DNA from 3 places in the Spirillospora sp. NPDC047418 genome. Region 2 is predicted to be linked to each of the others. Evidence: riboswitches for the same ligand, from Rfam matches in the RefSeq annotation. Region 2 holds a riboswitch; each other region holds the start of a gene.
What was found. A riboswitch is a leader RNA that binds a small molecule or an ion and turns the genes downstream of it on or off. The one in region 2 is predicted to bind cobalamin.
Positions count from the first base shown of each region.

Region 1: another riboswitch for cobalamin. It lies ahead of cobN (cobaltochelatase subunit CobN); the one in region 2 lies ahead of metE (5-methyltetrahydropteroyltriglutamate--homocysteine S-methyltransferase).
Region 3: another riboswitch for cobalamin. It lies ahead of ABZ806_RS43990 (ribonucleoside-diphosphate reductase subunit alpha); the one in region 2 lies ahead of metE (5-methyltetrahydropteroyltriglutamate--homocysteine S-methyltransferase).

Region 1 is NZ_JBEYTW010000018.1:37,527-45,214, reverse strand. Features, by position in the region: gene cobN (cobaltochelatase subunit CobN) at 1-3,529, opposite strand, end outside; cobalamin riboswitch at 3,582-3,705, opposite strand; gene ABZ806_RS14260 (ferredoxin-like domain-containing protein) at 3,777-4,868, shown strand; gene ABZ806_RS14255 (precorrin-8X methylmutase) at 4,865-5,485, shown strand; gene ABZ806_RS14250 (precorrin-2 C(20)-methyltransferase) at 5,485-6,972, shown strand; gene ABZ806_RS14245 (cobalt-precorrin-6A reductase) at 6,963-7,688, opposite strand, start outside; gene cobM (precorrin-4 C(11)-methyltransferase) at 7,682-7,688, opposite strand, start outside.
Region 2 is NZ_JBEYTW010000148.1:740-8,427, forward strand. Features, by position in the region: gene metE (5-methyltetrahydropteroyltriglutamate--homocysteine S-methyltransferase) at 1-1,587, opposite strand, end outside; cobalamin riboswitch at 1,693-1,901, opposite strand; gene rox (rifampin monooxygenase) at 1,935-3,380, opposite strand; gene ABZ806_RS43100 (serine/threonine-protein kinase) at 3,754-5,487, shown strand; gene ABZ806_RS43105 (CU044_2847 family protein) at 5,605-5,937, shown strand; gene ABZ806_RS43110 (trypsin-like peptidase domain-containing protein) at 5,934-7,688, shown strand, end outside.
Region 3 is NZ_JBEYTW010000163.1:1,760-9,447, reverse strand. Features, by position in the region: gene ABZ806_RS44000 (YcnI family copper-binding membrane protein) at 1-294, opposite strand, end outside; gene ABZ806_RS43995 (hypothetical protein) at 375-1,049, opposite strand; cobalamin riboswitch at 1,166-1,388, shown strand; gene ABZ806_RS43990 (ribonucleoside-diphosphate reductase subunit alpha) at 1,478-3,772, shown strand; gene ABZ806_RS43985 (ribonucleotide-diphosphate reductase subunit beta) at 3,796-4,791, shown strand; gene ABZ806_RS43980 (hypothetical protein) at 4,870-5,025, shown strand; gene ABZ806_RS43975 (MarR family winged helix-turn-helix transcriptional regulator) at 5,074-5,511, opposite strand; gene ABZ806_RS43970 (GlcG/HbpS family heme-binding protein) at 5,611-6,027, shown strand; gene ABZ806_RS43965 (acyl-CoA thioesterase) at 6,135-6,551, shown strand; gene ABZ806_RS43960 (zinc-dependent alcohol dehydrogenase family protein) at 6,548-7,672, shown strand; gene ABZ806_RS43955 (helix-turn-helix transcriptional regulator) at 7,673-7,688, opposite strand, start outside.

The sequences.
Region 1 (7,688 bases), on a different contig from region 2:
CGGGGTGCTCCCACATGCCGCGCTCGGCGGCCTCCAGCAGCCGCTCGGCGATGCCGTGCAGCGCCCACGGGTTCGACTCCGCCATGAAGTCCCGGTTCTCGTCGTCCAGGACGTAGGCGGCGGTGAGCCGGTCGTACATCCAGTCGGCCATGACGCCGGTGGTGGCGTCGTAGCCGAACAGGTAGTCGACGGTCGCGGCCAGCTCGAACGCGCCCTTATAGCCGTGCCGGCGCATCGCGGCGAGCCACTGCGGGTTGACGACGCGGGCCCGGAAGATCCGCGCGGTCTCCTCGGAGAGCGTGCGGGTGCGGACGGCGTCCGGGCGGGTGCTGTCGCCGACGTAGGCGTCCGGGGCCTTGCCGGTCAGGGCCCGGACGGTGGCGATCATGCCGCCGTGGTACTGGAAGTAGTCGTCGGAGTCGGCGATGTCGTGCTCGCGGGTGTCGACGTTCTTCGCGGCGACCGCGATGCGGCGGTAGGCGTTCTCCATGTCGTCGCGGGCGGGGACGCCGTCGAGGTCGCGCCCGTAGGCGTGGCCGCCCCACACCGCGTACACCTCGGCGAGGTCGGCGTCGTCGCGCCAGGTGCGGCTGTCGATGAGCGGCAGCAGCCCGGCCCCGTAGGCGCCGGGCGCCGACCCGAAGATGCGGCGGGCGGCGCGCCGTTCGTCGCCGTGCGCCTCCCGGTCGGCCTGGACGTGGGCGCGGACGTAGTTGTCTGCGTCGGGCTCGTCCAGGGCCGCGACGAGGCGGACGGCGTCGTCCAGCATGGCGACGACGTGCGGGAACGCGTCCCGGAAGAAGCCGCTGATGCGGACGGTCACGTCGATGCGCGGCCGGCCGAGCTCCGCGAGCGGGATCGGCTCCAGATCCGTGACGCGGCGGGACGCCTCGTCCCATGCCGGGCGGACGCCGAGCAGGGCCAGCACCTCGGCGATGTCGTCGCCGGCCGTGCGCATCGCGCTCGTCCCCCACACCGACAGGCCCACCGAGCGCGGCCACTCGCCGCCGTGGTCGGCGCGGTAGCGGTCGAGGAGCGAGGCGGCCATCGCCTGCCCGGTCTCCCAGGCGAGGCGGCTCGGGACGGCGCGCGGGTCCACCGAGTAGAAGTTCCGGCCGGTCGGCAGGACGTTCACGAGGCCGCGCAGCGGCGACCCGCTCGGCCCGGCCGGAATGTAGCCGCCGTCCAGGGCGTGCAGGACGTGGTCGACTTCGTCGGACGTGCGGGCCAGCCGCGGGACGATCTCGGCGGCGGCGAACTCCAGGACCCGCCCCACGAGTTCGCGCCGCTCCTCGGAGATCGGCCGGGCGACTTCGGGGACCGCTTCCACGGCCCAGCCCGCGTCCTCCATGCCCTGGACGAGTGACCGGGCGGTGGCCTCGGCGGCGTCCACGTCGGCGAGGGCCTCGGAGCCGTCCTCGGCCAGGCCGAGCGCCTCGCGCAGGCCCGGCAGCGTCTCCCGCCCCGACCACATCTGCCGGGCGCGGAGCATGGCCAGCACCAGGTCGACGCGGGTCTCGCCCTCCGGCGCCCGGCCGAGCACGTGCAGGCCGTCGCGGATCTGCGCGTCCTTCACCTCGCACAGCCAGCCGTCCACGTGCAGGAGGAAGTCGTCGAACTCGGTGTCGTGCGGGCGGTCGTCCAGTCCGAGGTCGTGGTCGAGCTTCGCGGCCTGGATCAGCGTCCAGATCTGCGCCCGGATCGCGGGGAGCTTCGCGGGGTCCATCGCCGCGATGGCGGCGTGCTCGTCGAGGAGCTGTTCGAGGCGGGCGATGTCGCCGTAGGTCTCCGCGCGCGCCATCGGCGGCACCATGTGGTCGACGAGGACGGCGTGCGCGCGGCGCTTGGCCTGCGTCCCCTCCCCCGGGTCGTTGACGAGGAACGGGTAGATCAGCGGGACGTCGCCGAGCGCGGCGTCGGTGCCGCACGACGCCGACATGCCCGCCGCCTTGCCGGGCAGCCACTCCAGGTTGCCGTGCTTGCCGACGTGCACGATGGCGTGCGCGCCGAACTCGTCCGACAGCCACCGGTACGCGGCCAGGTAGTGGTGGCTGGGCGGCAGATCGGGGTCGTGGTAGATCGCGATGGGGTTCTGCCCGAAGCCGCGCGGCGGCTGCACCATCACGACGACGTTCCCGGCGCGGAGCGCGGCGAGGACGATGTCGCCGTCCTGGACGAACAGCTGCCCCGGCGGCGGGCCCCAGTGCAGCTCCATCTCCCCGCGCAGCTCCTCGGGGAGCGTGCGGTACCAGCGTTCGTAGGACGCGGCGGAGATCCGGACCGGGTTGCCGGCGAGCTGCTCCTCGGTGAGCCAGTCCTCGTCCTGGCCGCCGGCCGCGATCAGCGCGTGGACGAGCGCGTCGCCGTCCTGCTCGCGGACGCCGGGGAAGCCCTCGCCGAGGTCGTAGCCCTCCGCCGCGAGGCGGGCCAGCAGCCGGACGGTGCTCGCCGGGGTGTCGAGGCCGACGGCGTTGCCGACGCGGGAGTGCTTCGTCGGATACGCCGACAGCATCACCACGACGCGGCGCCCGGCGACCGGGGTGTGGCGCAGCCGGCCGTGCCGGACGGCGATCCCGGCGACCCGCGCGGCGCGCTCGGGGTCGGCCCGGTAGACGGTGAGGCCGTCCTCGTCGATCTCCTTGAACGAGAACGGGACGGTGATGACGCGGCCGTCGAACTCGGGGATCGCGACCTGCGACGCGGCGTCCAGCGGGGACAGCCCGTCGTCGCTCGCCGCCCAGGCGGCGCGGCTCGTGGTGAGGCACAGGCCCTGCAGGATCGGGACGTCCAGCGCGGCGAGGGCGCCCACGTCCCACGCCTCGTCGTCACCGCCCGCCCCGGCCGTCGCGGGCCGCGTCCCACCCGCCGCGAGCACGGTCACGACCAGCGCGTCCGCCCGGCGGAGCGTGTCGAGCAGTTCGGGTTCGGCGGCGCGCAGGGACGAGCAGAAGACGGGCACGGCCTGCCCGCCGGCGTCCTCGACGGCCGTGCACAGCGCCTCCACGAACGCGGTGTTCCCGGCCACGTGGTGGGCGCGGTAGTACAGCACGCCGATGACCGGGCCCTCGGCGGTACGGGGTTCGCGTTCGAGCCGTCCCCACGTCGGTGCGGCGGCCGGCGGCGCGAACCCGCGCCCGGTGAGCAGCACGGTGTCGGACAGGAACGCGTGCAGCTCGGCGAGGTTGCCGGGGCCGCCGTGCGCGAGGTAGGCGTGCGCTTCGGCGCACACGCCGCCGGCGACGCCGCCGCCGAGCCGGGACAGCTCCATCAGCTCGGCGTCGGGGGCCTGCTCGCCGCCGAGGACGACCACCGGGCGGGGCCCGGCGAGCAGCGCGTCGAGCCCGTCCTCCCAGGCCCGGCGCCCGCCGAGCAGCCGGACGACGACGAGGTCGGTGCCCTCGACGAGGTCCGGCAGGTCGTGCACGGTGAGCCGGGCCGGGTTGCCGAGCCGGTAGGCGGCGCCGGACGCACGGGCGCTCAGCAGATCGGTGTCGGACGTCGACAGCAGCAGGACGGTGCCAGCGGACACGGCCGTTCCTCCCCTGGGGTCCTCGCCCCGGTCGCGGGTGTCACGACGGCAGGAGTCTCCTGGCTCCCGGATCGATGCTCGCCCCGGCCTTCCCGTCCGTGCGGACAGTGGCCTCAAGCGGGGTTCGCTCCCCGGTCACAGTGGCGGGACCGCGCCGGATTCGCACCGGCTTCCTCCCATTGCCATCGCCTGGGGAGAACAGTACGGCAGCGCGGGCCGCCCGCAAAGTGTGGTTAACATCCTCCCCGTGCCGAATGCCAGACTCCGTGCCGACGCCTGCCCCGGCGCGCTGCGCACCCACGACGCCGCCGACGGGCCGCTGGCGCGCGTCCGCGTGCCGGGCGGCGCGGTCTCGTCCGCGCAACTCCGGGTGCTCGGCGCCGCCGCCCGGGAGCTGGGCCGGGACGTGATCGAGCTCACCTCCCGGGGCAATCTCCAGCTGCGCGGCGTCCGCGATCCGGCGGCGCTCGCGGAGCGGCTGGGAACGGCCGGGCTGCTGCCGTCGCCGTCCCACGAGCGGGTCCGCAACATCGTCGCGTCCCCGCTCGGCGGCCGCGGCGAGCACGGCGCTCTGGCGACGGATCCGCTGGTCACGGCCCTCGACCGGGCGCTGTGCGCGCGTCCCCGGCTGGCGGGGCTGCCGGGCCGCTTCCTGTTCGCCTTCGACGACGGCACCGGCGACATGCTCGCGATGGAGGCCGACCTGACCTGCACCCCGGCCGGACTCCACCTCGCCGGGACACGGCTGCCGCTCCGCGATGGCGCGGTGCCGCTGATGGTCGCGGCGGCGGAGGCGTTTCTCGACGTCCGGGAGGACGCGTGGCGGCTCGCGGAGGTTCCGGACGGGGCGCGGCTGGTCGCGGAACGGCTCGGGACCGATCGCGAAGAGGCCGGTGCCCGTCCCGGCCCCCGCCGCCCGTACGCCGGGGTCATCGAGCAGCGGGACGGGCTCGTCGCGCTGGAGGCCGTACCGCCCCTCGGACGGTTGTCCGGAGCGCAGGCGGAGGCGCTCGCCCACGTAGCGGACGAGGTGCGGGTGACGCCGTGGCGGAGTGCCGTGCTGCGCGACCTGAGCCCGGACGGGGCCGGACGGGTCGCGGCGCGGCTCGGCGCGGCGGGGTTCGCCGTCGATCCGGCGTCGCCATGGGTCGGGGTGTCGGCGTGCACGGGCAGCCCCGGGTGCGCGAAGTCGCGCGGAGATGTGCAGGGCGAGGCGCGGCGGTGGGCCGGCGGGCTGCGGCGCGCCCCGGAGGCAGCCGTCCACTGGGCGGGGTGCGAGCGGCGCTGCGGGATGCCCCGCGGCCCGGTCGAACTGAGGATGGCGGAGGAGCAGCGGTGATCGACTATGTCCGGGACGGCGCCGAGATCTACCGGCGGTCGTTCGCGACGATCCGTGCGGAGGCCGACCTGTCGGGCCTGCCGGACGACGTGGCGCGGGTCGCCGTCCGGATGATCCACGCGTGCGGGATGACCGACCTCCCCGGCGACCTGGGGTGGTCGCCGGGGGTCGTGGCGCGGGCGCGGACGGCGCTGCTGGACGGCGCGCCGGTCCTGTGCGACGCGCGGATGGTCGCGTCCGGGGTCACGCGGGCGCGGCTGCCCGCCGGCAACGAGGTCGTGTGCACGCTGGGCGATCCGGGCGTGCCCGGACTGGCGGCGCGGCTCGGCACCACGCGGAGCGCGGCGGCGCTGGAGCTGTGGCGCGACCGCCTCGGCGGCGCGGTCGTCGCGATCGGCAACGCGCCGACCGCGCTGTTCCGGCTGCTGGAGCTGGTCGCGGAGGGCGCGGGGCGCCCGGCGGCGGTGCTCGGGATCCCGGTCGGGTTCATCGGCGCGGCCGAGTCCAAGCAGGCCCTGGCCGCGAGCGGTCTCGACCACCTGGTGGTGCGCGGGCGGCGCGGCGGCAGCGCGATGACGGCGGCGGCGGTCAACGCCATCGCCGGTGAGGCGGAATGATGGCGGGACGGCTGTTCGGCGTGGGCGTCGGGCCCGGCGATCCGGAACTGGTCACGGTGAAGGCGGCGCGGCTGATCGGCGGCGCCGACGTGGTCGCCTACCACTCCGCGCGGCACGGGCGCAGCATCGCCCGGTCGGTCGCCGCGCCGTACCTGCGGGACGGCCAGGTCGAGGAGCAGCTCGTCTACCCGGTGACGACCGAGACGACCGGCCATCCGGGCGGCTACCAGGGGGCACTGGACGACTTCTACGCCGACTGCGCCGCCCGGCTCGCCGCGCATCTCGACGCGGGCCGGACCGTGGTGGTGCTGAGCGAGGGCGACCCGCTGTTCTACGGGTCCTACATGCATCTGCACAAGCGGCTCGCGCCGCACTACCCGACCGAGGTGGTGCCGGGTGTGACGTCGCTGAGCGCGGCGTCGGCGGCGGCCGGGCGCCCGCTGGTGGAGCGGGAGGAGACGCTGACCGTGCTGCCCGGCACGCTGCCCGGCGCCGAGCTGGCCGAGCGGCTGCGCGGCGCCGACGCGGCGGCCGTGCTGAAACTCGGCCGGACGTTCACCAAGGTCAGGCGGGCTTTCCAGGACGCGGGACGGCTGGGCGACGCCTGGTATGTGGAGCGGGCCGCCACCGACCGGCAGCGGGTCGCGCCGCTGGCGGAGGTGGATCCGGCCGACGTTCCGTACATGTCGCTCGCCCTGCTGACGAGCCCGGCGGGGCGGTCGTTCGAGGCGCCTCCCCCGTCGCGGCCGGCGGGTGCCGGCGGGGTGTCGGTGGTCGGGCTCGGGCCCGCCGGGCGGCCGTGGCTCACTCCCGAGGCGCAGGACGCGCTGGCGTCCGCGACCGACCTCGTCGGGTACGGCCCCTACCTCGACCGGGTACCGCCGAACCCGCGGCAGCGGCGGCACGCGTCCGGGAACCGGGTGGAGGCCGACCGGGCCCGGCACGCGCTGGCGCTCGCCCGGGACGGGGCGCGCGTCGCGGTCGTGTCGTCCGGCGACCCGGGCGTGTTCGCGATGGCGGCGGCCGTGCTGGAGGCCGCCGCCGAGGACGAGTTCGCGGACGTCCCGGTGCGGGTCGTGCCGGGTCTGACGGCGGCCCAGGCCGTCGCGTCGCGGGCCGGGGCGCCGCTCGGGCACGACTTCTGCGTCCTGTCGCTGTCGGACATCCTCAAGCCGTGGGACGTGATCGCGCGGCGGCTCGCGGCCGCCGCCGCGGCCGACCTGGTGCTGGCCCTCTACAACCCGTCGTCGAGCCGGCGGAGGCACCAGCTTCCGGCGGCGCGCGACCTGCTGCTGAAGCACCGCTCCCCCGAGACGCCGGTGGTCATCGGGCGCGACGTCGGCGGTCCCGAGGAGGAGGTGACGGTCACGACGCTCGGCAAGCTCGATCCGGAGCAGGTCGATATGCGCTGCCTCGTGATCGTGGGGTCGTCCACCACGCGGGTGACCGACAAGAACGCCGTCTACACGCCGCGCCGCTATCCCTGAGCCCAGGCGGCGGCGGCCGCCACGTCGTCCGTCGCCTGGACGCCGTCCGGATGCGGCGGGCGGTCCACCATGATGACCGGCAGGCCCGCGTCGCGGGCGGCGGTGAGCTTCGCGCGGGTCATCGCGCCGCCGCTGTCCTTGGTGACGAGCACGTCCAGGCAGTGCTCGCGGATCAGCGCGCGTTCCCCGTCCACGGTGTAGGGGCCGCGCGCGAGCAGCACCTCGACGTTGGGCGGGACGGGCGGCTCCGGCGGGTCGACCGACCGGGCGAGGAACCACGCGCCGGTCCGGACGGCGAACACCGGGATGCTGCGGCGGCCGGTGGTGAGGAACACGCGGGCGCCGTCCGGCAGTGCTCCGGCGGCCTCGGGCAGGGACCGGACGCGGCGCCAGTCGTCACCGTCCTCCGCGTCCCAGCCGGGGCGGCGCAGCGCGAGCAGGGGGACGCCGGTCAGCCGCGAGGCGTGCGCGGCCGACGCGCTCATCCGCTCGGCGAACGGGTGCGTGGCGTCCACGAGCCGGTCGATCCGGTTGCCGCGGAGCCAGGCCGCGAGGCCGCCGGCGCCGCCGAACCCGCCGATGTGCACCTCCCCGACCGGCAGGCGCGGGTCGGTGACGCGTCCGGCGAGGGACGAGACGACGTGCACGCCCGTGTGGCGGACCGTGAGGCGGGCGGCGAGCGCGCGGGCCTCCGCCGTCCCGCCGAGGATCAGGAC
Region 2 (7,688 bases):
CGTCATCGGACGGGGCCGCGCGACGTCGCTGTGCAGGATCGGCGGGCGCACGTAACGCGACCCGTACGACTGCACCCATCCGTGCTCGGTCGCCGCGTACCCGTCGAGCTGCTCGGCGAAGTACTGCACCATGTCGTTGCGCTCGGGTTCGCCGTGCACGAGGACGTCCAGGCCGAGGTCCTCCTGGAGCGCGATGACGCGGGCGATCTCGTCCTTCATCGCGGCGGTGTAGCCGGCCTCGGTGAGACGTCCGGCCCTGCGGTCGGCGCGGGCCCGGCGGATCTCGGGGGTCTGCGGGAACGAGCCGATCGTGGTGGTCGCGAGGTCGGGCAGGCCGAGCGCGTCCCGCTGCGCGGCGAACCGGGCGTTGCGGTCGCCGCGCCGGGTGTCGCCGATGCCGCCGAGCCGCTCCCGGACGGCCCGGTCGACGCCCGCCTCGGGAAGCGGCGTGCCCGCCGGGATCGGGACGTCGTCGCTGAGCGCCCGTCCGAGCGCGACGACCTCGGCGACCTTCTGCCGGGCGAACGCGAGCCGTCCGCGGACGTCCGGGTCGAGCGCCGTCTCCGCGTCGAGGTCGAGCGGAACGTGCATCAGCGAGCAGGACGTCCCGACCACGATCTGATCGACGAGCCCCAGCACGGACGCGCAGGCGGACAGCGCCTTCCGGGTGTCGGTGCGCCACACGTTCCGGCCGTCGACGACCCCGGCGACGAGCGTCTTGCGCGGCAGGCCGCCGACCGACGCGAGCACCTCCACGTTGCCGGGCCCGGCGACGAGGTCGAGCCCCACCGCCTCGACCCGGCTCCGGGCCAGCACGCGCAACGCGTCCGCGCCGATCGTGCCGAAGTACGTGGCGACCATCAGCCGGGGCCTGCTGGACAGCTGCCCGAGTCGCGCGTAGGCGCGGGCGAGCGCGTCGATCTCCTCCTCGGTGCGGTCGGCGACGAGCACGGGCTCGTCCAGCTGCACCCACTGCGCGCCCGACCCGGCGAGCCGCTCCAGGATCTCGGCGTAGACGTCGACGAGCCCGTCGAGCAGGTCGAGCGTCCGGAACCCGTCCACCGCGGGCTTGGCGAGCAGCAGGTAGGTGAGCGGGCCGATGAGCACGGGACGCGTCTCGATGCCGAGCCCCCTCGCCTCCCGGTACTCGGCCAGCGGCTTGGCGGCGGCCCCGTCCGCGAGCCGGAACCTGGTGTCGGGCCCCAGTTCGGGGACGATGTAGTGGTAGTTGGTGTCGAACCACTTGGTCATCTCCAGCGGCGGCACGTCCTGGACACCGCGGGCCATGGCGAAGTACCGGTCGAGGCCCGTCAACGGCCGGTAGCGCTCCGGGACGGCGTCGACCAGCACGCTCGTGTCGAGCATCTGGTCGTAGAAGGAGAAGGTGTTCGACGGGATCGCGTCGACTCCGGCGTCCCGCAGGCCCGTCCAGACCTGGGCGCGCAGTTCGGCCCCGGTCCGCGCGAGCGCGTCGGCCGACGTCCTGGACGGGTCGGCGTCGACGCGTCCCGCCCAGTAGTCCTCGGTGGCGAACTTCAACTCCCGGCGTGCCCCGATTCGGGGGTATCCGAGGATCGTGGTGTTCATGGCGGCTTCCCTCGCTGTGCCACGGGCGGCCCTGGGGGCGGGCGGCACGGCGCGGCGGAACCGCGTCGCCGGCCGTCCCACGAGGCCGCGGACCACCGCGCACCGGGCGGCGCGCGGGCGGAGGCAGGTCTTCGGACTCGCGGGCATCGCCTCCGTGGAGGAGGCGTCCTACTGGCCGTCGCTTCCCAGGCCGGTGGGCCCAGTGCGTCTGACGGCGGTCGTTCCCGCTCACCGCTGCGGGGCAGTCCCGGACTCGCACCGGGTTCCCTCTTACGACGCTCGAAACGAGCGAACCATCCGCGTTCCGGAGTCTACCGCCGCACCGCCCGCACGCTCCTACCGCGCTGTCAGGTGGCGGGCGCGCCGAACCATCGCGGCAGGTGTTCGAGCAGGTCGGCCTGGTCTTCGCCGGCCCAGGCCACGTGGCCGTCCGGGCGCAGCAGGACGGCGGGAGCGTCGAGTTCCTCGCCGACGTCGGAGATGTCGGCGACGTGGTCGACGCGGTCGGCCCATCCGGCGACGGAGAGCCGGCCGGTCTGGTCGAGCAGCAGCCCGCGGCCCCTGTGCATCAGCCCGTAGAGGCGGCCGCGCTTCAGCCGGACGTCCCGGAGCCGCCGCCCGAGCAGGGCGTGGCCCTCGCCGAAGTCGTAGCGGACGCCGATCGCCGTGGTCTTCTCGATCAGGTACCGGGTCACCTCCTCGAAGTCCATCAGCTCCGCCAGCAGGGCGCGCACCACCTGCGGGCCCGGCTCCAAGGACAGCAGCTCGGCCTGCGCGCGGGTGTTGTTCAGCACGTCGGCGGCCACCGGTCGCCGCTCGGTCTCGTAAGTGTCGAGCAGCGCCTCCGGGGCCCGGCCGCCGACCGCGGCGGCGAGTTTCCAGCCGAGGTTGAACGCGTCCTGGACGCCGAGGTTGAGCCCCTGCCCGCCCAGCGGCGGGTGGACGTGCGCCGCGTCGCCGGCGAGCAGCACCCGTCCGGCCCGGTAGCGCTCGGCGAGCCGGGTGGCGTCGCCGAACCGGGACAGCCAGCGCGGCGAGTGGACGCCGAAGTCGGTGCCCGCGAATACCCGCAGCCGCCGCCTGACCTCGTCGAGCGTGGGCGGAGCGGTGCGGTCCTCGGACACGTCCCCGGCGAGCACGACGGCGCGGTAGACCCCGTCGCCGACGGGACCGACGCCGAACGTGCGATGGGTCTCGCGGACGTCCGCGACGATCGCGGCGATCTTCGCCGGGTCCTCGGTGGCCTGCATCTCGCCGGTCAGCCACTCGGTCGTCGGCGGCTCGCCGGGGAAGCCGACGCCGAGCAGCCTGCGCACCGTGCTGCGGCCTCCGTCGCAGCCGACGAGGTAGCGGGCGCGCAGCCGGGTGCCGTCGGCGAGGTCGGCGGTCACCCTGTCCTCGTCCTGGCTCAGCCCGACCAGTTCGCGGCCGCGCCGGACCTCGGCGCCGACCTCGGCGGCGCGCTCGGCCAGCAGCCGGTCGGTGACGGGCTGCGGGATGCCGAGGATGTAGGGATGCGCGGTGTCGAGCCGTTCGGGCTGCGGCTTGTCGATGGCGGCGAAATGGCCGCGGAGCGGGTACTTCGTGCCGTGCGCGAGGAAGCGGTCCAGCAATCCGCGCTGGTCCATGATCTCGATACTGCGCACATGCAGGCCGAGTGAGCGGACAATTCTCGTCGGTTCCGCGTCCTTCTCCAGCACGACGACCCGCACGCCGTGCAGCCGCAGTTCGGCCGCCAGCATCAGGCCGGTCGGCCCGCCACCGGCAACGATCACATCGATCTCGTCGATCAAGGAAACCCCCCGTTTCCGCAGGTTCTTGCGTCGGCCCACGATTCTGCGCCACCCCCCGGGTCTTGCCGCAAGCCCCCCTGCGTGCTATAAGTTAGAAGTGGCAAGGAGTGCATAAACCTCCTTGCCTTTTCTGTTTTCCGGGGACGCCGCCGCCGGTGCTTTGTGTGACTCGCCGTCCGTCGTCCGCCGTTTCCTGGCCGCCGGAACGGGCGGCGCCATCGTGAACGCCATGTCCCAATAGACGAAGTCCGGGTACGGGACGGCGAAGGCGGGCGGGTGCGAGTGCGTCCGAGGACGCAGACCGGGGTGATCGTTCTGGTTACGCTTGCCCTCAGATAGACAGCTGTGTTCGGCAGGCGTGAGGCGAGGTGGGATGTCCGGCGCAGGACTCAAGGGGCTCGGGGACGGCGATCCGGCGCGGGTCGGGCCGTACCGGCTGCTGGCGCGGCTCGGGGCGGGCGGGATGGGCCGGGTCTACCTCGGGCGCTCGCGGGGACGGCGGCTGGTCGCGGTCAAGATCGTCCACCCGCACTTCGCCGACAACGCCTCGTTCCGGCGCCGGTTCGCGAAGGAGGTCGCGGCGGCGCGCCGCATCGGCGGCTTCTACACGGCGCAGGTCGTGGACGCCGACACCGACGCCGACCCGCCGTGGCTGGTCACGGAGTACATCGCGGGGCCGACGCTGCAGGACGCCGTCGACGAGAACGGCCCGCTGCCCGAGGGCTCGGTGGCCGCGCTCGGCGCCGGGCTCGCCGAAGGGCTGCAGGCCGTCCACGACCAGAACGTCATCCACCGGGACCTCAAGCCGGGGAACGTGATGCTCGCCGCGGACGGGCCCCGGATCATCGACTTCGGCATCGCCCGCGCGATGGACGCCACCTCCCAGAGCATGACGGTCGTGGGCACGCCCGGGTACATGTCGCCCGAGCAGTACGTCGGCCGCGACATCGGACCGGCCAGCGACGTGTTCTGCCTGGCCGCCGTACTGACCTTCGCGGCGACCGGCCGCCACCCGTTCGGCGAGGGGCCGCCCGACGCGCTCGGCTACCGCGTCCGGCACGAGGACCCGGACCTGACGGGCGTCCCGGCGGCACTGCTGGAACTGATCGCGGCGGGGCTGGAGAAGGACGCGGACGACCGTCCCCCGACCGGCGAGTTCCTGGAGCGCCTCTCCGCGCTGGCCGCGGACGGCGGCATGCCGCTGCCGGAGACGTACAGCACGATGATCGCCACCCGCGTGGCGGAGACCGAGCAACTCGCGCAGCAGCCCGACACGGACGAACGGCCCCTGGCGGATCGGCCCCCGGCAGATCGGCCGCCGAAACCGCCCCGCCCACAGCCACAACCGCAGCCGCAGCCGCAGCCCCAGCCCCGACCGCAGGCGCAGGCGCAGGGGCGGCCTCCCCAACCCAAGGCGCCGGCGAAGCCGGCCGGCGGGATCGTCGCCGGGATCATCGGCGTCCTGCTGATCGCCTTGCTGATCGCCTTCTCTGTCAACGGCAAGCCGGGCACGTCGCACAATGCGGGCGCCACCTCGTCCCCGACGCCGTCCTCCAGCCGGACGTCCGGACTGACCGGCGACGAGGGGAGCACCCGGCGGCCGACGCGGAGCCTGTCCCCGACCCCGGACCCGACCTGGGAGGCGTTCGACGACATCTCGGTCAACGACTGCCTGGACGCCTACAAGGACCCCTACGACACCAACGAGTGGAGCGAGGACATGCCGCGCGCGGTGTCCTGCGACCGGAGCGACGCCTACGTGCGGGTGATCGGCGTGAAGAAGTCGAGCAGCGCGTGCGACTCCGAGGCGCTCGACGGTGAATCCTCGTGGCGGTCGCCCTCGCACGGCGGGGAAACGATCTACCTCTGCCTGCGGCGGCAGTTCCGGAAGGGCGAGTGCTTCCTGGGCAGGAAGGGCAGCAAGAAGGGCATGCCGGCCATCAACGGCCACGGCCTGATGACCTCGTGGAGCTGCGACTCGGAGCGCGTGCCCAAGAAATTCACCTACATCCTCCAGTTCACCGGCTACTACGAGAGCAGGTGCCCGGAAGGCTCGTGGCGGTGGACGGACTTCCGCAGGGGCGTCCTCTGCGCCCGCATCGTCTGACGCCCGTGTCGAGGCGCCCGGCGCGGGGGCCGGTACCCGCGTCCGCCGACCTGGTATTCGGCACTTTCGGCGGCGTTTCGCCACTGGCAGACTGAGGGGACGAAACGGGGAGGCCGTATGGAGGACACGTCCAATCGTGTGCCGGTGGACATGGGCGGGGCGACGCTCTACATCGAGGCGTCGGAACTGCACCCCGGCAGCGGCGGAGGCTTCGGCGAAGAGCGGGACATCGCCGCCACGAAACCGGACATGACCGAGGTGATCGCGGCGATCAGGCAGTTCAGCGAGCAGCTCGGGACGTCGCTGAGCGCGAGCGGCGCGACCCGGTTCGCGGTCGAGTTCGGGTGCGAGGTCGCCATGGAGACCGGGAAACTCGTGGCGGTGCTCGGCAAGGCGTCCGCGAAGTCCACGCTGAAGGTCACGATGGAGTGGGGGCAGCCGAGCCCATGAACGGGGGCCGGGCGGCGCTGGCCGAGGCACTGCGCGCCGCGACGGTCATGGTGTCGGCCGGGGACAGAATCGGTACCGGCTTCTTCGTCGCGCCCGGACAGGTGCTGACCTGCGCGCATGTCGTCACCGCGCCGGGAGTGGAACCCCCGGAGCAGGTGGTCGGGCAGTGGGGCCACCGCGAATTCAAGCTCGCCGTCACCCAGTCGGGATTTCTGGAAGAGCACGACCTGGCCTTGCTGAAGGTGGTCGGAGAACTCGACCATCCCGTGGCATGCCTGGCGGAGCAAATGGAGCCGGGCGACGAACTGTGGGCCTATGGGCATCCGGACGGCGCCTACCGGCAAGGCGATGTCATCCGTTCCGTCTATGACGGCCCCTCGGTGAATGCCGAAGGGGTTGAGCTGCTCAGGGTGACCGAGGGACGGGCCACCGAAGGTTTCAGTGGCGGCCCCGTGCTCAATTGGCGCACGGGCGGAGTGTGCGGGGTTCTGCGCCGTGCCGACGCCCCGCCCGGCGGCCCTCCGGGCGCCCGGCTCATCGGAGCGGCGCGCATTTTCGAGGCCGTCCCGGATCTGAAGCCGCCGTCGGTGCCGACACCCGACCGCCTGCCATGGTTCCGGCTGCTGGACGAAAGGCAATTGGCGGCGGGGCGCTGGTGCCACCCGAGCCCCCGGCTGCGCGGCTACCTCGAAGCCGCGCAGCTGACGGCGCGCGAGCATCCGTACCGGCTCGCGCTCGCCAACACGCCGCAACTCGGCTCGGTCTACCTGCGCCAGCAGGCGAGCCCGCTGATCCGGGGGCAGGAGGCGAAGGGGGACGGCGACGAGCTGGCGGCCGAGGCCCGGCCCGTTCACGCCGACCTCCTGCTCGAAGGCGACCGGCGGTGCGTGTTCGTGGTCGGCGGGCCCGGCACCGGCAAGTCGAGCCTGCTGCGCCACCTGGCGGAGACGAGCGCGGGCCGCTGGCTGGACGGCGCGGGCGCGCCGGGCGTGCCGGTCCTGGTCCCGGCCGGGGCGCTGGCCGCGGACTGCCCGCTGCCCGAGGCCCTCGCCGACGGAGTCACGGCGGCACTGGGTGCGCGCCTGGCGGATCGGCGGCTGGCGGACCTGTTCGAGGACGAGCCGCTGCCCGGCGTCCCCTGGGTGGTCCTCGTGGACGGGGTCGACGAGATCCTTGACCCCGAGCGCCGTCGGCGCGTGCTGGAAACGGTCGCGTTCTGGCGCTCGCGGTCTTCCCGGTACTCGTTCCTCGTGACGACCCGGCCACTGCCGCAGGGGCAATTGGACAGGTTCCGCGAGGACGGCCTGCCGTTCTACGAGATCGAGCCGTTCTCCCCGGACCAGCTTCCCGAGTTCGCCGGGAAATGGTTCTCCGCGCTGGGCATGCCCGACCCGGACGCCCTCGTCGCGTCCTTCCTCGACCGGCTGGCGCTCAGCCGCCTCAACCGGCTCGCCGACATCCCGCTGATCGCGACGATGCTGTGCGTCGTCTTCGCGAGCCGTGACGGCCGGCGCCTCCCGCCCAGCCGCGTGGGCCTGTACGAGGAATTCGTCTCGATCCTGATGGCCAAACGGCACACCCAGATGAACGCGCTGGAACGCCTTCAGCAGCGGATGAAGCCGTATGGAACGGCCGCCGAACAGGCCGTGGACAAACTGCTGGCGGATCTGCGTCCGCTGCTGGACCACATCGCGGACCAGCGGCTGGGCGGGCAGGGCCGGGAGGCGCTCCTCGACCTCGCCGTCGCGCGC
Region 3 (7,688 bases), on a different contig from region 2:
CTTGATCGGCTTCGGCAGCTTGGACTTCTCGGCCTTCACCGTCCAGCCGGGGGTCGGGCGGACGGACACCGACGCCAGCGGGTGGTCGACCGGCAGGTGCACCACGACCTTGGTGGTGGAGGCGTTGTCGCGCTCGTTCGGCACCCGGAAGGACACCTTGGCGTAGGAGCCCTGCTCGGCGGTCTTCGGGTTGGCGGTGACGTGCGCGGACGCGGCCGTCGCCGCGCCGACCACGGCCAGGGCGGCGAGGGACGCGAGGGCGCCGGCGCGCCGGGCATGCGTGAGGAAGGGCATGAGGAAAGGTCCGTTCGAGTCGTACGGAAGAAGCGCCGGATGCGCCGCGGATCGGCGTCCGGTGACGTACGGCGCCCGCCTCAGCAGAGGTGTGCGAGCGCCCTCGAACGCGGTGGGGGACCCCGCTCGACCACCTGGTGCCGCAGCACCCGGCCGACGGACGGTGCCTCGTCCGCCGCCGGAGCCGCCGGGACGGGACGCGGGGACGCGGCCGGCTCGACGGTCAGCAGGGCCAGCAGCGCCCGGACGGGACGGTCGGTCGCGGCGGCGACCCGGCGCGCCATCGCCCACGCGGCCCGCTCGCCGCGCCGCAGCCACCACGCGGCGACCAGCGCGGCCACGCAGTGCGCGAGCGTCATGACCAGGCCGTTGGCGTCGTGCGGGGCCGGTGCCGCCAAGGTGTTCGCGCCGGCCGACATGGCGGCGTGCATGGCGGGCGTGTGGTCCGCCATCGCGGGCATCGCGGACATCGCGGGCGTGACCGGTGCGGGGTGCGGCGCCGCGCCGGTGAACAGCGTGTGCAGCGCGAACTGCCCGCCGAGGAGCCCGCCCAAAATCGTGGCGAGGGAGCGTTCGTGGCCCGCCAGCATCAGCGTCACGCCGAGGACCGCGCCGAGCCCCGCCGTCCCCGCCCACAGCGGCACCGCGGCGCCACCTGCGAGGACGTGCCCGAGGACGGCCAGCGCGACGCACACGGTCGCGAAGACCGCGGCGCGGGCGGTCCGGAACAGGGGATCGCGGGGGCGTTCGGACATGACGGGACCATCGTGCCACCACCCCCGCCGACCCCGCAGCCGACCCGCTGCAACTCCGGCGACCGCGCCGACACACCCAACATCTTGGGGTTGCACAAAGATCGCGAACTAGATGTAGGGTTCAATCCCGTGCTGGTTCGCCCCCGCCGTTCGCGGCGGGGGCGACGTAAGAGGGAACCCGGTGGGAATCCGGGACTGCCCCGCAGCGGTGAGTGGGAACGGCCGCCGTCATCGAGCACTGGGTCCATCGCGGGCCTGGGAAGCGACGGTCAGTAGGCCGCCTCCGGCGAGGAGGCGACGCCCGCGAGTCCGAAGACCTGCCAGCGCGATACGTCCAGGTCTCGCGGGTGGGCCGGAGGGCGGAACGCGGCGTGCCGTCGCGCCCCGTTCGCATGTCTCCGCGAGGCGGCTTGCGAGGGGAGAGGCACGTGACACAGGCTCTGGTGGCGCCGCCGGCGGCGTCGTGGCGGGGGATCGGCGCGGAGGTCGAGGCCGCCTGCGACGGCGTACCGGACGTCGAGCCGGGACGGGTGCTGGCCGCCGTCCGCTCCGGGGACGGGCTGGACACGGCGGCGCTGCGCGACCTCGCGATCGGCGAGGCCGCCGCCCTGGTGCCCGCCGAACCCGGCTACTCCAAGGTCGCCGCGCGGCTGCTCGGCGCCCGGATCAGGGACGAGGCGGCGTCCGCCGGAGTGGTGACGTTCGCCGAGTCGGTCGCCGCCGCGCACCGCGCAGGACTGCTGGCGGACGACCCGGCCGCGTTCGTCGCCGCGAACGCCGCCGCCCTCGACGCGCTGGTCGACGACTCCGCCGACGACCGGTTCGAGTACTTCGGGCTGCGCACCCTCTACGACCGGTATCTGCTGAAGCATCCGCGTTCGCGGCTCGTCCTGGAACGCCCGCAGCACTTCCTGCTGCGCGTGGCGTGCGGGCTGGCCGACACCGTGCGGGAGGCGGCGGAGCTGTACGGGCTGCTCAGCACGCTGCGCTATCTGCCCAGCTCACCGACGCTGTTCAACGCGGCGGCGCGCCGCCCGCAGCTGTCGTCCTGCTTCCTGCTCGACTCGCCGCGCGACGAGCTGGAGTCGATCTACGACCGGTACGGGCAGGTTGCGCGGCTCAGCAAGTACGCGGGCGGCATCGGGATCTCGTGGACGAAGGTCCGGTCGCGGGGGTCGCTGATCCGCGGCACCAACGGGCATTCGAACGGCATCGTCCCGTGGCTGCGCACGCTGGACGCGTCCGTCGCCGCCGTCAACCAGGGCGGTCGCCGCAAGGGCGCGGCCTGCGTGTACCTGGAGCCGTGGCACGCCGACGTCGAGGAGTTCCTCGAACTGCGCGACAACACGGGCGAGGACGCGCGCCGCACCCACAACCTCAACCTCGCCAACTGGATCCCGGACGAGTTCATGCGCCGCGTCGAGGACGACGCGACCTGGTCGCTGTTCGACCCGAAGGAGGTCCCCGAGCTGGCGGACCTGTGGGGCGAGGCGTTCGACGAGGCGTACCGGGCGGCGGAGCGGGACGGCCGGTACGTCCGGCAGGTCCCGGCGCGCAAGCTGTACGGGCGGATGATGCGCACCCTCGCCGAAACGGGCAACGGGTGGATGACGTTCAAGGACGCCGCCAACCGCGCCTGCAACCAGACCGCCGAGCCCGGCCAGACCGTCCACCTGTCGAACCTGTGCACGGAGATCCTTGAGGTGACGAGCGACGGCGAAGCGGCCGTCTGCAACCTCGGATCGGTGAATCTGGCCGCACACGTCACGCCGGCCGGGGTCGACTGGGAGCGGCTTCGTTCGACTGTCCGCACCGCCGTCCGGTTCTTGGACCGCACCATCGACAAGGGCTTCTACCCCACGCCTGAGGCGGAGAAGGCCAACCGTAAGTGGCGACCGGTCGGCCTGGGCGTGATGGGTCTGGCGGACGTCTTCTTCACGCTGCGTCTTCCGTTCGACTCGGACGAGGCCCACACGCTGTCGACACGCATCGCCGAGGAGATCGCGCTGGCCGCCTATGGCGCGTCCGCCGATCTCGCCGCCGCGCAGGGCCCGCTGCCCGCCTACGGCAGGACGCGCACGGCTCGCGGCCGGCTCCACGTCGACCACTTCCCGGACGCGTCGCCGACCCGTCCCGCCGACTGGGAGGCGCTCCGCGCACGGGTGGCCGAGACCGGCCTGCGCAACTCGCTGCTGATCGCGATCGCGCCGACCGCGACGATCGCGTCCATCGCGGGCTGCTTCGAGTGCATCGAGCCGCAGGTGTCCAACCTGTTCAAGCGCGAGACGCTGTCCGGCGAGTTCCTGCAGATCAACGGCTACCTGGTCGAGGACCTGAAGTCGCTCGGGCTGTGGACGCCGGCCGTCCGGGAGGCGGTCAAGAAGGCGAACGGCTCCGTCCAGGGCCTCGTCGGCCTGCCGGACGAGATGCGCACCCTCTACCGGACGGCCTGGGAACTGCCGCAGAAGGCGCTCATCGACCTCGCCGCCGCCCGCACCCCCTACATCGACCAGTCCCAGTCGCTGAACCTGTTCATGGAGACGCCGACCATCGGCAAGCTCTCCTCGATGTACGCGTATGCGTGGCGCGCGGGCCTCAAGACGACCTACTACCTGCGTTCCCGCCCGGCGACGCGCATCGCGCAGACGACGGTCGCGTCCACCGGTTCGGTGGCGGCCGTGTGCTCCCTTGAGAACCCCGAGACCTGCGAGGCCTGCCAGTGAACGCGCGAACGGAAGGACGCGGCATGCTGCTCGACGCCGGCATGGACCTGACCCTGCGGCCCATGCGCTACCCCGACTTCTACGAGCGGTACCGCGCCGCGATCCGCAACACGTGGACGGTCGAGGAGGTGGACCTCGCGTCCGACCTCGCCGACCTGGAGCGGCTCACGCCCGCCGAACTGCACCTCGTGAACCGGCTCGTCGCGTTCTTCGCCACCGGCGACTCGATCGTCGCGAACAACCTGGTGCTGAACCTCTACAAGCACGTGAACGCCCCGGAGGCCCGGCTCTACCTGTCCCGGCAGCTATATGAGGAGGCCGTCCACGTACAGTTCTATCTCACCCTCCTGGACACCTACCTGCCCGATCAGGACGAGCGCGCACGGGCGTTCGCGGCGATCGAGCACATCCCGTCCATCCGGGCGAAGGCGGAGTTCTGCTTCCGCTGGATCGACTCGCTCGGCGCCCTGGACGAGCTCCGGAGCGCCGACGACCGCCGGACGTTCCTGCTCAACCTCATCTGCTTCGCGGCCTGCATCGAGGGGCTGTTCTTCTACGGCGCCTTCGCGTACGTGTACTGGCTGCGGTCGCGCGGCCTGCTGAACGGCCTCGCGTCCGGGACGAACTGGGTCTTCCGGGACGAGTCGATGCACATGGAGTTCGCGTTCTCCGTGGTGGACACCGTGCGGGCCGAGGAACCGGAGCTGTTCGACGCCGAGCTGACGTCCCAGGTCACCACGATGCTGGAGGAGGCCGTCCAGGCGGAACTGGCGTTCGCCCGCGACCTGTGCGGCGACGGGCTGCCCGGCATGAGCGCCGGCGACATGCGCGCCTACCTCGAGTACGTGGCGGACCAGCGGCTCGTCCGGCTGGGCCTTCCCGCCCGCTACGGCACCGCGAACCCGTTCGCGTTCATGGAGCTGCAGGACGTCCAGGAGCTGTCCAACTTCTTCGAGCGGCGGGTCTCGGCGTACCAGATCGGCGTCGAGGGGACCGTCGCCCTCGACGAGGCGTTCTGAACTCCTTCGACACTTCTTCGACCTGAACTTCTTCGGCCGGGCGCTCGTTGAACGAGGACCTAGGCCGAGGAGGACGAAATGCCGTCCGTCGTCAACCGGATCATGAGGTACGCGAAGGGCCCGCAGGGCCGCAAGATGCGGGCGAAGGCCGAACGCTACGCCCGCGACCCCCGCACGCAGGCCAAGGTGCGCGGCCTGCTCGCCCGATTCCGGGGCGGTGGCCGCCGCCACTGACCCCCGCGCCCCAGGGCCCGCCCTCGCCGAGGGCGGGCCCTCCGCGTCTCATGTCAGAGCGAGGACGTGGGTGAGCAGCGCGGTGAGGCGGTCGCGCTCGTCGGCCGACAGGGCGTTCAACAGGTCGTCCTGAACCTTGGAGAGCGCCCTGTCGAGTTCTTCCAGCCGTCGCCGTCCCGCCGGGGTCAGGGTGATCAGGTTGCGGCGCCGGTCGCTGGGGTCCGAGGCCCGCGCGACGTGGCCCTGCGTCGTCAGCTCATTGAGCATGGCGTGCATGTCGCTCTGGTCGATTCCGCACCGTTGGCCGATCCGCACCTGGCTGTCGGGGCCGAACTCCTCCAGCGCGGCGAGGATCGCGAAGTGGTAGGCGCGCCCGCCCGCAGCGGTCATCGCCTCTCCGATGAGACGATGCGCCCGCGCCGAAGCCTTGCTGATCAGCCAGCTCGGCTTGCCGCGCAGGCGGGTCGGCGACTCTTCCATCTCCATGCGCGAAGTCTAGCCAATTCCTTGGTCGACCCCACGAATCTAGGATACCTTGGTCGCACCAAGGTTGGTTCGACCAAGGAAATTGGACGGTGATGACTGATGTCACTCACGTTGGACGAAGCCCGGGCCGTCAGTGTCCGCGTACGCGAGCACGCCACCGGGCTCGGTGCGCGGGTCACCGTCGCGATCGTCGACGGCGGCGGGCACCTGCAGGTCCTCGACCGCATGGACGGCGCGCCTCCGCTGTCGGCTCGGATCGCCCCGGCGAAGGCGTCCAGCGTCGCGCTGTTCCACCGGGACGGCAGCGAACTGGTGCGTCTGGAGCAGGCGTGGCCCGCACTCTTCGCGCAACTGGACCGCGTGGCGGGAACACCCGTCGTGGCGGGCGCGGGCTCCCGGCTGATCCGGCGCGGCGACGCCGCCGTCGGCGCGATCGCCGTCAGCGGAGGCATGCCGGAGCAGGACGACGAGTGCGCCGACGCCGGGCTCGCACTGGTCGAAGCACTCGACCGCTGATCGCCGTTGGGCAGGCGCCCTCGCACGCCCGGACGTCGTTTTGCGTGGTCACCGTCATACCGGGCCGATGTATCGGCACGGCCCGGGACGACCCTAGGCTGCCCTTCATGACCGGCGAGTACCAGCACTGGGAGAACGTCCCGACCCGGTGGAAGGACAACGACGTCTACGGGCACGTCAACAACGTCGTCCACTACTCGCTCATGGACACCGTCATCAACGAGTGGATGATCCGGACGGCCGGCTTCGACCCCGCGTCGTCCGCCGCCATCGGGCTGTGCGTCGAGTCGCACTGCGAGTACAAGGCCGAGGTGTCGTTCCCGGACGCGATCAAGGTCGGTCTCCGCATCGGCAGGCTCGGCCGCTCCAGCGTCCGCTGGGAGGTCGGGATGTTCCGGGCCTCCGACGGGGCGCTCATCGCCGAGGGCCACTTCGTGCACGTCTTCGTCGACCGGCACACCCGCCGCCCGGTCGAGATCGCGGGCGCCGTCCGCACCGAGATGGAGAAGCTGCTCACCCCATGACCGAGACCCGCGCCGCCGTCCTCGTCGAGTCGGGACGACCCGCCCCGTACGCCGCGTCCCGCCCGCTGGAGATCGCCGACCTGCGGCTCGACCCGCCCGGCCCCGGCGAACTCCTGATCCGCATCGGCGCGGCCGGGCTGTGCCACTCCGACCTGTCCGTGGTCAACGGGTCCCGCCCGCGTCCGCTCCCGATGGCGCTCGGTCACGAGGCCGCCGGCGAAGTGGTCGAAACCGGACCGGGAACCGAGTTCGCCCCCGGCGACCACGTCGTCCTCGCGTTCGTTCCGGCCTGCGGCCACTGCGAACGCTGCGTCGGCGGGCGCCCCGCCCTCTGCGGACCCGGCGCGGCGGCCAACGGCGCGGGCACCCTCCTCGGCGGCGGCAAGCGCTTTGTCGCCCCTGGCGGCACCCGCCCCAACCACCACCTGGGCGTTTCGGCGTTCTCCGAGTACACCGTCGTCTCGTCCCGCTCCGCCGTGAAGATCGACCGCGACCTCCCGTTCGACATCGCGGCGCTGTTCGGCTGCGCCGTCCTCACCGGCGCGGGCGCCGCCCTCTACAGCGCGGCCGTGACCCCCGGCGACACCGTCGCCGTCTTCGGCCTGGGCGGCGTCGGCCTCGCCGCCGTCCTGGCCGCCAAGGCCGCCGGTGCAGCCACGATCTACGCGATCGACCTCGTCCCGGACAAGCTCGACCTGGCGGAGAAACTGGGCGCCCACCCCATCGCGGGCGGCCCGGACGCCACCGAGGCCCTCCGCGACCTGACCTCCGGCGGCGCCGAAAAGGTCATCGACACGACGGGCGTCGTCCCCGTCCTGGAACAGGCGTACGCCGCCACCCGTCCCGGCGGAACGACGGTCACCGTCGGCCTCCCCGCCCCCGGCGCGCCCCTGACGCTCCCCGCCCTCAGCCTGGTCGCCGAGGAGAAGACCCTGCGCGGCAGCTACCTCGGCTCCTGCGTCCCGCGCCGCGACGTCCCCCGCTTCATCACCATGTACCGCAACGGCGTCCTCCCGGTGGACGCCCTGCTCTCCGGCCGCCTCCCCCTGGACGCCGTCAACGAGGGCTTCGACAACCTCCACACCGCCCAGGCCGTCCGCCAACTCATCACGTTCGGCTGATCAGGCGGGAACGTCC